DNA from 2 places in the Oceanobacillus sp. FSL W7-1293 genome. Region 1 is predicted to be linked to the other one. Evidence: predicted binding sites of a transcription regulator. Region 1 holds the regulator's gene; the other holds the start of a gene.
The links. The regulator CtsR, encoded in region 1, represses protease genes until heat stress. The targets are predictions, from matches to a motif close to ATGGTCAATAAAGGTCAAACA.

Region 1 (7,634 bases):
ACTTTTTTTGCTCTGGGCGTATAATGAATCGATTGAGAAGGCTGCTTGCCGACACCAATGAGCTTTTCCACTTCTTCTTGAATTTTAGCTACTTCCAGCCCAAGAGATTGCAATGCCTTGGCAGCTATGCCTTCTCCTTCACGTACTAAACCAAGAAGAATATGTTCTGTTCCAATATTATTATGGCCTAATCGTACGGCCTCATCTTGAGATAATGCCAATACCTTTTGTGCCCTCTCTGTAAAGCGACCAAACATCATATGTTTTTTCCTCCTATTTTTTCAAATTTAATCTTTCACGAATAATCGAAGCCCTGCGGATATCACGTTCATCTGAACGAAGTGCTTTATTCGCATAGTGCTGCAAGAATCCAGGCTGTGTTAAAACCATCAGTTCATTTAATATATTCTCGGAAATGTTTTCTATTATGCCTAAATCAATTCCCAAACGCAAATTAGAAATACAGGTAGCAGCCTCCTTCGAATCAATGATTCTGCTATTTTTTAACGTGCCATAGGAACGGAAGACACGATCCTCCAAGCTAATCTCAGATTGCTCGTAAATATACTGCCGTGCCATCCGCTCGTGCTCCACAAGCTGATTAACAATACTCTCCAGGTCTTCCACAATATCCTCTTCCGACTTGCCCAGTGTAATCTGATTCGATATTTGAAAGATATTCCCTCTTGCCTCGCTGCCTTCACCATATATCCCTCTGACAACCAGTCCCAATTGATTAATTGCAGGAATAAGCCGGTTGATTTGCTTTGTCAGTACAAGCGCAGGCAAATGCATCATAATCGAAGCCCGCATGCCTGTTCCAATATTGGTAGGACAGCTGGTCAGATAACCTTTTGTTTCATCAAATGCATAGTCAGCTTCTTCCTCCAGCCAATCATCTAAGTAGTACGCTTCCTCTAAAGCTTTTTTTAGCTGAAGCCCAGGATAATACACCTGAATACGCAAATGATCCTCTTCATTTACCATAATGGAAGTCTGCTCCTGTTCGGATAATAACACTGCAGCATGATCACTATGTTTGATTAAATGTGGACTTATTAAGTGTTTTTCCACCAGAACAAGTTTTTCAATCATATTTAATTGCTTCATTGGTATAAAAGATAGAGAATCCTGCTCTGAATCCTCTTCTTTTATATAATTTTTCTTTATAAATTGCAGTACCTCTTCCAACGCTTCCTTATTACCGGATGTCGGGTACAATTTATCCGCAAAGTTGCGGGCCAGACGGACACGGCTGCTCATTACAATGTCTTTATCCGGACCGTCCTCCAGCATCCACGGGCTAATCGCTTCATTGATAAATGATTCTAATGTCACGTGTTATCACCCGCTTCCTTATCTTGATGATTCGCTTTTTCCAGCTCTCTGATTTTATCGCGCAGAACCGCTGCTTTTTCAAATTCTTCATCTTCAATCAGCTGTTTTAATTCCTCTTTGTGGGAGGATATTAATTGCTTTTGCTGAATATACTTCCCGGCACGCTTTGGAATCCTGCCAGTATGTTTTGTATTCCCAGCATGCACACGCCGTAAGATAGGCTCTACCTTGGAATCAAAGGACGCATAACAATTTGCACATCCAAATTTCCCTGCTTTTTTAAATTCACTAAAGGTTCTCCCGCAAGAAGAACATTTCAGCTCCTGCGGCTGTTTAGGCTGATTGGAATTTGCTGTCCCTGCAGCGTTCAAAGGTATTCCATCTTTTTGAAAAAGCCCAGATAAAAGGTCATTTAATGAGAATCCTTCCTCCGGATAGGTTAAATAACCTTTTTTCTTTGCACATACTTCACAAAGGCTCACTTTCGTCTCTTGACCGTTTATAATATGCTTAAAATGCAGGGTCGCCTTTCTTTCATGGCATTCTTGGCATTCCATACGATTCCTCCCCCCTTCAGGTAATTAATCGTTCAGATACTTGAGTGCAGTTAATGCAGATTTAAGAATACGTGCACGCAATTCATCTCTTAGCGGCAATTGAAAAGCTAACGTTGTTCGATCAATACTTGCCAATATCAGCTTTGCTTCACGTGCTGTAATCAGCTCCTCCTCTAAAAGCCGATCTAAAATATCTATAGCAGCACGCTGCGGAATCGAATCACCGATTAAATAAATAATCTCATCAATCAATTCCGATTTATCCTGATGCCGTATGCGCATAATACGAATATAGCCGCCACCGCCGCGTTTACTTTCTACGATATACCCTTTCTCAATGGTAAAACGCGTATTAATAACATAATTTATTTGAGAAGGTACACATTGAAACTGATCTGCAATTTCACTCCTTTTAATCTCAATCGCTTGTTGTTCTTCTGACTGTAATACTTTTTTCAAATATTGTTCAATGATATCTGAAATGTTACTCATCCTTCGCACCTCAAATCAAATAATTTATTTGATAAATTATTCCTTTTGACTTTGACTAACTTTGACTATGGTTTTATTATAATAAGAAATTGCCACAGTTGCAAATGGATGATATTTCTATTTTGGACAAACAGGCCAAAAATCAAAACATAATTATAAAAATCTATGAAAATATTTATGTTTTAATTTCGCTTTGTTATATTAACCACTCCCGGAAGCTTCGATATTTCATCAAATAAATAAATTAACTTATTGTCCTTTTTCATATTTGTCCATATATGAATTCTGCGCCTGTTACCTTCTAACAGCTTTATCTCAACCTGTTTTATCGTAAAACCGTTCTTTTCCACTGATTTTACAGCTTCATGTATTTCAAATTCCTCTGAAGCAATCAATTCAATAAAATTACTGGTTGCAAACCGAGGGAAAAAATGCTCCATCCGGTTAAAAAATATTAAACTGATAAGGATAATAAGTGTCGTTACAATAGCAACACTATACATGCCGGCTCCAATCACTAATCCTATTCCTGCTACAGCCCATATAGAAGCAGCTGTTGTTAATCCTTTGATGGTTCCTCCATATACAATAATGGTACCAGCTCCAAGAAAACCAATACCGCTAATTACATAAGAGGGGATACGAGCAGGGTCAAATTGAATGTTGTCGTATTGATTCATAAATGTAATAAAACCAAAAATCGATAAAATCATCATCAAACAAGAGCCTACTCCTACCAGTATATGCGTACGAAATCCAGCTGAATGATTATTAATTTCTCTCTCAAAACCAATTAAACCGGATAACAACAAAGCAATAAACAAACGTAACACAATAACTCCGAAATCATCATCAATAAATTGTTCTAATTCCATTCCCTGCACCCCCTTATTGTTTTATATATTTTACAGTTTATTTATATGTATAGGCTATCATTTCATTTTATAAATTGAAAATTTATTCAGCGGGGGTTTTCCGTGCCACCTATCATGAAAATTAATTTTAAACTGTCTAAATAGAAGTATTCATTGTAATAAGTGTATTTTTACTTTAGCAGTAAATTGATTTATCTTCCAGAAATAAATACCAAAGAAAGGATATTTGAGGATAAACAAGCAAAAAACCATTAGACGAACAGTGCCAGCAGTGATACCATGTACAACCACAATCTTACGTCTAATATTTCAAATCAAAAACGTAAAAACGTTGTTTAAAATGCACGTCATAATGAAACATTTTTTGACTCTATACTAAATGTGGCACGTCCTCTCGTTTTCAATCATAGATAGAGTGAAGACAAAAGAATACACGCCATTTGCCATCGAGTTATTTAGGAATAAAAGATGTCCATATGCAGGCACACGGAATCAGAGAAGGAAGTCATTTCGTTGCGGGGTTATTCACAAAACGGCGTATGCAGAAATATCCATTCTGTCGAGGAAAAAACAAACGGACGGATGGCTATCGCTGGCAAAGCATTCATTCAAGGATCCGTCTTTACGACAAAGAAGATTCTATTTCCTGGCAGAAAAGACATAACATTTATATATTTTGTCATCGTACCTTTTATGAACAGATTCAGATGACATAAAACGGCATTTCCTCTAAAAAAATATGCAAAAAAAGAGCTAAGCATGATGCTTAACTCTTTTTCAATATGCCTGGCAACGTCCTACTCTCGCAGGGGGAAGCCCCCAACTACCATTGGCGCTGAAGAACTTAACTTCTGTGTTCGGCATGGGAACAGGTGTGACCTCTTCGCTCTCGCCACCAGACAACAAAATATGTAACTTGAAGATGTTTCCTGAAAAACAAGGACAAGTTATATTATATGCATTTTAGAATAAAAATGCAACACTTTTTTTCAAGAATTTGCACCCTGAAAACTAAATAAGAGTAACGTGACATGAAAAAACTTAGATAAGTCCTCAATCGATTAGTATCCGTCAGCTGCACGTGTCGCCACGCTTCCACCTCGGACCTATCAACCTCATCGTCTCTGAGGGATTTTACTCACTTAAAGTGATGGGAAGTTTCATCTTGAGGGGGGCTTCATGCTTAGATGCTTTCAGCACTTATCCTTACCACACGTAGCTACCCAGCAATGCTCCTGGCGGAACAACTGGTACACCAGCGGTGTGTCCATCCCGGTCCTCTCGTACTAAGGACAGCTCCTCTCAAACTTCCAACGCCCACGACGGATAGGGACCGAACTGTCTCACGACGTTCTGAACCCAGCTCGCGTACCGCTTTAATGGGCGAACAGCCCAACCCTTGGGACCGACTACAGCCCCAGGATGCGATGAGCCGACATCGAGGTGCCAAACCTCCCCGTCGATGTGAACTCTTGGGGGAGATAAGCCTGTTATCCCCGGGGTAGCTTTTATCCGTTGAGCGATGGCCCTTCCATGCGGAACCACCGGATCACTAAGCCCGACTTTCGTCCCTGCTCGACTTGTAGGTCTCGCAGTCAAGCTCCCTTCTGCCTTTACACTCTTCGAATGATTTCCAACCATTCTGAGGGAACCTTTGGGCGCCTCCGTTACCTTTTAGGAGGCGACCGCCCCAGTCAAACTGCCCGCCTGACACTGTCTCCGAACCGGATTACGGTCCTGGGTTAGAATGGTCATACAGTTAGGGTGGTATCCCACGGATGCCTCCACGTAAGCTGGCGCTCACGCTTCAAAGGCTCCCACCTATCCTGTACAAACTGCACAAACATTCCATATCAGGCTACAGTAAAGCTCCACGGGGTCTTTCCGTCCTGTCGCGGGTAATGCGCATCTTCACGCATAGTATAATTTCACCGGGTCTCTCGTTGAGACAGTGCCCAAGTCGTTGCACCTTTCGTGCGGGTCGGAACTTACCCGACAAGGAATTTCGCTACCTTAGGACCGTTATAGTTACGGCCGCCGTTTACTGGGGCTTCGGTTCAAAGCTTCGCTCCGAAGAGCTAACTCTTCCCCTTAACCTTCCAGCACCGGGCAGGTGTCAGCCCCTATACTTCGCCTTTCGGCTTCGCAGAGACCTGTGTTTTTGCTAAACAGTCGCTTGGGCCTATTCACTGCGGCTCACTCACAAGTGAGCACCCCTTCTCCCGAAGTTACGGGGTCATTTTGCCGAGTTCCTTAACGAGAGTTCTCCCGCTCACCTTAGGATTCTCTCCTCGCCTACCTGTGTCGGTTTGCGGTACGGGCACCTATGATCTAACTAGAGGCTTTTCTTGGCAGTGTGAAATCAGGAACTTCGGTACTCTATTTCCCTCCCCGTCACAGCTCAGAATCATGTCAGACGGATTTGCCTGTCTGACTTCCTCGCATGCTTGGACGCACATCCATCGGTGCGCACTCCTTATCCTCCTGCGTCCCCCCATTGCTCAAACAATCATGAGGTGGTACAGGAATATCAACCTGTTGTCCATCGCCTACGCCTGTCGGCCTCGGCTTAGGTCCCGACTAACCCTGAGAGGACGAGCCTTCCTCAGGAAACCTTAGGCATTCGGTGAAAGAGATTCTCACTCTTTTTTCGCTACTCATACCGGCATTCTCACTTCAAAGCGCTCCACCAGTCCTCACGGTCTGACTTCACTGCACTTTGAACGCTCTCCTACCATTGTTCGTAAGAACAATCCGCAGCTTCGGTGATACGTTTAGCCCCGGTACATTTTCGGCGCAGCGTCACTCGACCAGTGAGCTATTACGCACTCTTTCAATGATGGCTGCTTCTAAGCCAACATCCTGGTTGTCTGTGCAACGCCACATCCTTTTCCACTTAACGTATACTTTGGGACCTTAGCTGGCGGTCTGGGCTGTTTCCCTTTCGACTATGAACCTTATCACCCATAGTCTGACTCCCAAGTGTAAGTAACTGGCATTCGGAGTTTGACTGAATTCGGTAACCCGGTAGGGGCCCCTAGTCCAATCAGTGCTCTACCTCCAGTACTCTCTATCTTGAGGCTAGCCCTAAAGCTATTTCGGAGAGAACCAGCTATCTCTGTGTTCGATTGGAATTTCACCGCTACCCACACCTCATCCCCGCATTTTTCAACATACGTGGGTTCGGGCCTCCAGTCAGTGTTACCTGACCTTCACCCTGGACATGGGTAGATCACACAGTTTCGGGTCTACGACCGCATACTCATTCGCCCTGTTCAGACTCGCTTTCGCTACGGCTCCGTGTCTTCCACTTAACCTTGCATACGATCGTAACTCGCCGGTCCATTCTACAAAAGGTACGCCGTCACCCATTAACGGGCTTCGACTACTTGTAGGCACACGGTTTCAGGTTCTATTTCACTCCCCTCCCGGGGTGCTTTTCACCTTTCCCTCACGGTACTGGTTCACTATCGGTCACTAGGGAGTATTTAGCCTTGGGAGATGGTCCTCCCGGATTCCGACGGAATTCCACGTGTTCCGCCGTACTCAGGATACACTCCGGAGGAAATTCTTTTTCGATTACAGGGCTGTTACCCTCTTTGGCTGACCTTTCCAGATCGATTCATCTAAAGAATTTCTTTGTCACTCCAATGGAATGTCCTACAACCCCAAGAAGCAAGCTTCTTGGTTTGGGCTCTTTCCGTTTCGCTCGCCGCTACTCAGGAAATCGATGTTTCTTTCTCTTCCTCCAGGTACTGAGATGTTTCAGTTCCCCGGGTCTGCCTCACCTATCCTATGTATTCAGATAGATGTACTGTTCCATTACGAACAATGGGTTCCCCCATTCGGAAATCCTCGGATATAACGTTTACTTACAACTCCCCGAGGCATATCGGTGTTAGTCCCGTCCTTCATCGGCTCCTAGTGCCAAGGCATCCACCGTGCGCCCTTATTCACTTAACTAAAGTTTTTGAATAAGATGGCTGATTACAGAATGTAATCAGTTGTGTCGCTATATCAATAGCTTTTTTGCCTTATTTTTAAAGTTTGATGTCGTTGTTACTCTTATTTAGTTTTCAAGGTACAAGCTTCCTTTGAGAGAATTGCTCTCTCAAAACTGAACCAAACAACCACGTACGAATTCCGTTATATATCCTTAGAAAGGAGGTGATCCAGCCGCACCTTCCGATACGGCTACCTTGTTACGACTTCACCCCAATCATTCGTCCCACCTTCGGCGGCTGGCTCCAAAAGGTTACCTCACCGACTTCGGGTGTTACGAACTCTCGTGGTGTGACGGGCGGTGTGTACAAGACCCGGGAACGTATTCACCGCGGCATGCTGATCCGCGATTACTAGCGATTCCGGCTTC
Region 2 (7,634 bases), 1.2 Mb from region 1:
ACAAAGCATTGTACTAATTGGGTTTATGGGTGTTGGAAAAACAACCATTGGTCAAGCTGTTGCCAAAAAACTGTATCGTGATTTTATTGATATCGATGAAGAAATTGAGCGCAGATTCGGAATGCCTCCGAAAGAGATTTTTGCGAAATATGGAGAAGCCGTCTTCCGTCAGCATGAAAAAGAAATTATTTCTGAAATATGCCATAAGAAGTTAAAGGTTATCTCTTTAGGCGGCGGCGCTTTTCTTCAAAAAGAAGTACAGGATGTCTGTCTCGCAACCACTACAATATTCTTTCTCGACCTGTCCTGGGACAGCTGGAAGAATCGAATCAGCCTGCTGATTGACAGCCGCCCCGTTTTACAGGGGAAAAATATGGAGGAAATCAAACAGCTTTTTGATGATCGGCAGCCAATTTATGGACAGCATCACTCCCGTGTAGTGACAGATAATCAAGAAATTGAAGAAATTGCAGATTATATTGCCGATTCCTTAAAATTAGCATGGGAGCTTTACGCTTAAAATTGCACATAAAAAAACAGGCTAAGGCCTGTTTTTTTATGATTTCATGATTTATTATTGTTTACGCTTTGCGCTCAAAGATATCATCTATGATGCCATATTCTTTAGACTGTTCTGCACTCATGAATTTATCGCGTTCTGTATCACGTTCAATAACTTCTAAAGGCTGACCAGTATTTTCAGACATAATGCGGTTCATACGTTTTTTAATCTCGATAATTCGATTGGCATGAATCTCAATATCTGTTGCCTGTCCCTGCGTACCGCCTAAAGGCTGGTGAATCATAATCTCACTGTTTGGCAATGCAAAACGTTTGCCTTTCTCTCCGGCATTAAGCAGGAAAGCACCCATAGAAGCTGCCATACCGATGCAGATGGTAGATACATCTGACTTAATAAAGTTCATGGTATCAAAAATAGCCATACCAGCTGTGATAGAACCACCAGGAGAATTAATATATAAAGAGATATCTTTTCCTGGATCTTCTGCTTCTAAGAATAAAAGCTGTGCTACAATAGAGTTGGCTACATTGTCATCAATGCCGCTGCCAAGTAAAATAATCCGGTCTTTTAATAAGCGGGAGTAAATATCATATGCGCGTTCACCACGATTTGTTTGTTCAATAACTGTAGGTACTAAATTCATTTAAAAATCCTCCTTAAGTTGCCAACGTTAATGGCTGATGATTTTTTCTATACTTTATATGATAGCTCATTGGTCAATGAAGGTCAAACAAAAAGTTTCACCAAATTTCTACTTTAACCATCCTTCCCGATTTTATGTTTGTTAAACATGTACCATTTAAACTTATTGAAAGAGGCATAAAATAATTTTTCAGCTAAATTACATAAAAAGGACTTGTCTCAAAGGAACTTCCTATGTATAATTAAGATTGTGTTTTTAATTCAATGAGATGCGCCCATAGCTCAGCTGGATAGAGCACTGGTTTCCGGTACCAGGTTTGCCGGGGGTTCGAATCCCTCTGGGCGCGCTAGATAAAGTTAATAAAAGACAAGGGATGGAGATGTTTGCTTCCCTTGTCTTTTTTCTGTCTTTCGGAAGTTTCGTATTATCTTTCCACAATCATCGCCAGCCTTTCCACTGGGTTGCGAATGAATACTCTATTTCCCTATATGTGATACCCCTTGCCTAATTAGAAAGAGGGACTGCCAGTAGTTGTACCTGACTCCGGCCGGTTAGAATCATTACTTGATTTATAGTTGGACTCAATGGCAGATTTAGCTTTAGCAGGAGCTGATGTCAGCCCCGTTGCCCAGCTTTCTATCGCTCTATCTGCGGATTGTTGAAATGTTTCACTCCAGTTTACCGAACAATTTGTTTCATCGCAGCGAACACCATTTCCATAGTTTGTTGAGGCTGCTTGAACTCCGGAGGTTGAAATAACGGATAATCCTAACGTTAAGGCTGCTACTCCTAATTTCATTCTCTTTTTCATCACAGGCACTCCTTTTATATAATGATTTGTCTCTCAACCTAACATAACTTTTGCGAAGATTCAACAAATTACCTTGAAGAATGGACAGCAAAATGATCCGCCGCAGCGGTGCTTTACACTTCACCTTCTATTATTTGTCCAGGTCAAGGGAGTTATCCAAGGTACGGTCAACTCCTGTTTCTATGGAAATGAAGTTAATTTTTAATGCTCGAAAATTGAGTTTATTTATATTTGAAGCAGTCAAATTGGAATTCTTATAGGTGCACCAGAAAATACATAATACCAAATAAATAAAAGCCCCCTTAAATTTGAGCAATGTAAACTCGCCTTTAAGGGGGACTTTTTTAACTGAGGTTTTAATATTTGGTGCTTTGCTTACCTATCAAATAAAGCAAAGTTCGTTATACAGACAGCATTAAACTTTTTCACGTACAAGGCTTGTTAAATATTCCATCGCCTCTTCTTCATCTTCTCCTTCAATAATAAGCTTGATTTCTTCTCCTTTTGTCAGGGCCAGACTCATTAATCCCATAATGCTTTTGGCATTAACCTTTTTATGATCATTCTCTAAAAATATGTGTGAATCAAATCGATTGGCCTCTTGTACAAAATAGGCAGCTGGCCTCGCTTGTAGTCCTGAATCTAATTCGATTTTCACTGTTTTCTCAACCAATAAATTCACTCTCCTGTCTTAAGTAAACGCCTCCATTTTTTTAGGAAGCAGAAAAAATTCTGCGTCTTTCTTTCGGCGATGTTCCATGATATTTACTGCATTATATCATATTCTGCGGATACTAGCATTAATTACCAAGCTGCAGTTCGCCACGTTTGATTTTCTCTGCAAATTCATCAATTTTTTTCAAACGATGATTCACGCCTGATTTAGAAATTGTTCCGCTGGTAACAAGTTCCCCTAATTCTTTTAATGAAACTTCTTCATATTGAATACGGAGCTTAGCTATTTCCTGTAATTTCTCCGGCAGTTGATCCAATCCAACTGTCCGCTCAATCAATTTAATGTTTTCAATTTGACGGAACGCTGCGCCGATGGTTTTATTTAAGTTCGCGGTTTCACAATTCACCAGTCTATTGACAGAATTACGCATATCACGGACGATGCGTACATCTTCAAATTTTAATAATGCTTGATGCGCTCCGATGACACTTAAAAACGTAGTAATTTTTTCAGCTTCTTTGATGTAGACGATATAACCATTTTTACGCTCTAACGTTCTTGCATGTAAATCATATGCATTAAACAATGTTTTTAATGCTTCTGCATGCTCCTCATAATAATTAAAAATCTCCAAATGATAGGAGGAGGTTTCCGGGTTATTCATTGATCCGCCAGCTAAAAATGCTCCGCGTAAATATGCTTTTCGGCAGCATTCTTTTCTTAAGTATTTCTCTGAAATGGTCCGGACAATCTGGTATTGATTTTCCATTAGGTTCAAATCCTCTAATAAGGATTGAACGCCGTTTTTCATACGGACGATATATACATTATTTTTCTTCAGCTTCATTTTTTTACGGACAAGCAGCTCCACCGGCAATGTATAATTTTGCTTGATTAATGTGTAAATACGCCTTGCAATTGCTGCATTCTCTGTTTGAACATCCAGTACATAACCTTGCTTTGATATAGAAATAACGCCATTCATTCGAACTAATGCAGCTAGTTCAGCAAACTGACAGCAAGAATCCGATTGAATAGCGGTTAGTTCTTTCTTAATATCTGATGCGAAGGACATTGTATCACGCTCCTTCCCCTTTTCGAACACGCCTTGATACGTTTATTCAATGAAACTGTATTCAGCGGAATAAGCCTGCATACCCCGCTGAATCTGACTTCTTTGTCTTTTTCATCGTACTTTTTGAACACTCACTGCTATAAAAATTTATAAAGCATTTTAGCTATTTTATCATTATTATGACGGAGAGTTCCATCTTTATGCTTCACGACAATATTACCTGGAAAAACCTGCACATTCATCGATTCTAAACGGGAACTATCTGCTGCTACCGGGAATGCCTGCTCTTCTTTATAAATCTCCTGCGTCTCTGCATCGATTGGCTGATCATGAACAATCACATAATCAACACAATCATCACCGACATGATCATGAATCGCCTGGACATGATCTGCTGCAGAATAATTCGTTGTTTCTCCATATTGTGTCATGATATTACAAACGTACACAATCTTTGCTTTTGTATTTAATAATGCTTCCTTCACCTCTGGAACAATTAAATTCGGCATAATTGAGGTGTAAAGGCTCCCTGGAGAAATCACGATTAAATCCGCCTTTTGAATTGATTCCACAGCGTTAGGTAATGGCTGCAGCGGCTGCGGCTCTAAAAAGACCCTTTTAATCCGTTTGCCGGACAGGGGAATATTGGATTCCCCATGAATAATCTCTCCATCCTCCATAATGGCATGCAAAGACATGTTATCATTTGAAATCGGATAGATATTTCCCTTTACATTAAGCACCCGGGAAATTTCCTTTATCCCTTGATTAAAATTACCGGTCATGGAGGTCATTGCTGCCAATAATAGATTACCTAATGAATGCCCTGTCAACCCATTCCCCTGCTGAAACCGGTGTTGAAAAAGCTCTAAAAGCATCGGCTCTGCATCAGACAGAGCTGCTATTACATTCCGGATATCTCCTGGTGCCGGCATTTCCATCTCGGAACGAATTCTTCCTGTACTCCCCCCGTCATCTGCTACCGTCACCACAGCAGTCAGATCCACGGGCAAATCCTTCAACCCGCGAAGCAAAACCGGCATTCCTGTCCCTCCGCCAATCGCTGTTATTTTTGGGATATCGCTCATGAGGTTTTGGCCTTTCTCTTTTCAATATCTCTGTGGCTGACGTGGGTAATATAATCATCGCTGAATTGTTTGGAAAAGTACTCGGCTAAAGCAACTGAACGGTGCTGTCCACCCGTACAGCCAATGGCAATAACTAACTGAGACTTTCCTTCTTTTTTATACTGCGGGAGCATAAATCGGAATAAATCATTTAATTTCTCTACAAACAATTTCGTATCCGACCATTTAAATACATAGGAATTTACTTCCTGATTTAGTCCAGTCAATGGCTGAAGTGCAGATACATAATGCGGATTCGGCAGAAAACGTACATCGAAAACTAAATCCGCATCAATTGGAATTCCATATTTAAACCCAAAGGACACAAAATGAGTGGAAAATACTTCTTGTTTTTCTTCCTTGTACAATTGGAGAATCTTTTCACGCAAATCTCTCGGCTTGAGTTTTGAAGTATCAATAATCCGCTGGGAACGACCGCGCAGCTCATCAATAATAATTCGCTCTTGATGGATTCCATTTAAAGGAAGTCCGCCGACAGCTAATGGATGAGAGCGTCTGGTTTCTTTATATCTTGTCACCAGCGTTTCATCCTCCGCATCTAAAAACAGGATATGGCTTTGAATCCATGGTGTATGGCTGATTGCATCCAGTGCCTTATATAAGGAATCAAAGAACTCTCTGCCGCGCAGATCCATAACAAGTGCAACTTTTTGAATGGTATTCGAAGCATCCTTCATTAATTCTAGAAATTTGGGAAGAAGCGCAGGAGGTAAATTATCTACACAATAATAACCTAAATCTTCAAAGCTTTGCACCGCAACTGTTTTTCCGGCTCCTGACATCCCCGTAATAATAACGAGCTTTGTTTCTTTTTCCTGATTCACTAAACTCTCCCCTTTCAGTCCTCTTCCAACACATTTGCATTTTGCAGGTACGGAGACTGCAGTCTCAAAAAAGTTGTCTGAGACTTTAGCAGCTCAACCCTTTTTATCATGCTTCTTATATCTTATTTTAATTATATTAGAAAACCTGACATTCGCCAAGCCTTTGAGTGAATGCCTTCGTTTGAGCTGCGAACACTGTTGCGAAGATATCGCTTCTCTTATATAGCTTATACAGCTGACCTGTGAAACTTCCCCGCAGCTGAGACACTCTCCCTTTTTCCATTTAAACAAAAAAATGGACAGGTGAGTCACCTGTCCCAAAACTAATCTATCTATTAAAAGGGGGTCAATTAGTTAATTCTATAATACCCTTTCATTGTTTCATGCGTGTTACAGCAACGTTAAGATGCAGTTACCGCAGATTAATTTTTTTATACAAATCCTAACCAAAGATGGATATGACCTGCATTTTCGACAATTTCCAATAACTATCGTATTATGCATCTCCTAAAATACGACAATTTTGCTAATTAATCTTCTAATGTTTCTACATATTTAATTGCTGTTTCCGCTGCGATACTTCCATCACCTGTAGCTGTAACAATTTGTCTAAGGTCTTTTGCACGGATATCTCCCGCTGCAAAAATACCAGGTATTTTCGTTTCCATATTTTCAGATGTAGGAATATATCCTTCTTCATCCGTAATCCCTAAATCCGTAAATGGATCATTTAATGGGAGCATACCGACATAAACAAATACACCGCTTGTTGGGAAATCATATACTTCATCCGTTTTTACATTTTTTAATGAAATACTGCTGACTTTTCCCTCTGGACCGTTAATTTTTTCGGCTATCGTATCCCAAATAAATTCAATTTTATCGTTGTTAAATGCGCGATCCTGAAGAATGCGCTGTGCCCGCAATTCATCACGGCGATGAACAATGGTTACTTTGCTTGCGAATCTTGTCAGATACACGCCTTCTTCTACAGCAGAGTCTCCCCCGCCGACAACAACCAGTTCTTTCTCTTTAAAGAATGCACCATCACAAACGGCACAGTAAGATACACCGCGTCCGCCAAGCTCTTCTTCGCCAGGGATGCCGAGTTTCTTATATTGTGCACCTGTTGCAATAATCAAAGCTTTTGTATGATAAACTTTTTTTCCTGCATGAATGGTTTTATAATTGCCATGATCTTCAATCGACTTAATATCACCATATGCATATTCTGCGCCAAATTTTTTGGCATGATCGAACATTTTATTCGACAAATCCGGACCTAAAATATGATCAAATCCAGGATAGTTCTCTACATCCTCTGTATTTGCCACCTGACCTCCCGGAATTCCGCGTTCCAGCATCAGTGTATCTAAATTTGCCCGTGAAGCATACACAGCAGCTGTCATACCTGCTGGTCCAGCTCCGGCAATAATCACATCATATATTCTCTCTTCGGACATTCCATACCGCCCCTTTATCCTTATAATATTCTTATTCCACCGTATAGTGTAATGAAATTAAGATTTAACGTCTATCTTTTTGCTCATTTTTTTATTGCCCAAGGCCCTTCTTCTTCTGACAGCTTGGGATGCCGCTTCAAACCCTCTTCCCATAAACGCAATGCCTTGCTCGGGTTCCCCGATTGATAAGCTGTGATGCTATACCATTTATAATAGGATGCTCTCCTTTTAGCTTGCTCCCCAGAAATATTTTGATACCGTTCATAGGCTAAACCATAATTTGCTGTTTTCGCAAAGACTTCCGCAATCCGCAGCTTTTGTTCTTCATGCATCGGATAAATATTGTTTATAATGTCGATATGCGTCTGATAATCCGCCTCTCCCGTTTCATAATAAAACAGAGCTAAATTTAAATGGCTGTGCAAATTATTGGGATAATCCACGAGCATATCTTCTTCAATATGCATGGCT

Region 2: clpP (ATP-dependent Clp endopeptidase proteolytic subunit ClpP) is a predicted target of CtsR. The motif match lies at 1,236-1,256, and genes of this name have one in related genera.

What each region holds. Positions count from the first base shown of each region.
Region 1 is NZ_CP150212.1:95,027-102,660, reverse strand. It holds gene clpC (ATP-dependent protease ATP-binding subunit ClpC) at 1-260, opposite strand, end outside; gene MKY65_RS00530 (protein arginine kinase) at 274-1,338, opposite strand; gene MKY65_RS00525 (UvrB/UvrC motif-containing protein) at 1,335-1,895, opposite strand; gene MKY65_RS00520 (CtsR family transcriptional regulator) at 1,920-2,387, opposite strand; gene MKY65_RS00515 (MgtC/SapB family protein) at 2,570-3,262, opposite strand; rRNA gene rrf (5S ribosomal RNA) at 4,047-4,162, opposite strand; rRNA gene MKY65_RS00505 (23S ribosomal RNA) at 4,304-7,225, opposite strand; rRNA gene MKY65_RS00500 (16S ribosomal RNA) at 7,423-7,634, opposite strand, start outside.
Region 2 is NZ_CP150212.1:3,721,757-3,729,390, forward strand. It holds gene MKY65_RS18280 (shikimate kinase) at 1-520, shown strand, start outside; gene clpP (ATP-dependent Clp endopeptidase proteolytic subunit ClpP) at 582-1,166, opposite strand; tRNA gene MKY65_RS18290 (tRNA-Arg) at 1,437-1,512, shown strand; gene MKY65_RS18295 (leucocin A/sakacin P family class II bacteriocin) at 1,675-1,977, opposite strand; gene MKY65_RS18300 (HPr family phosphocarrier protein) at 2,393-2,650, opposite strand; gene whiA (DNA-binding protein WhiA) at 2,778-3,728, opposite strand; gene MKY65_RS18310 (YvcK family protein) at 3,866-4,816, opposite strand; gene rapZ (RNase adapter RapZ) at 4,813-5,700, opposite strand; gene trxB (thioredoxin-disulfide reductase) at 6,231-7,163, opposite strand; gene MKY65_RS18325 (hypothetical protein) at 7,247-7,634, opposite strand, start outside.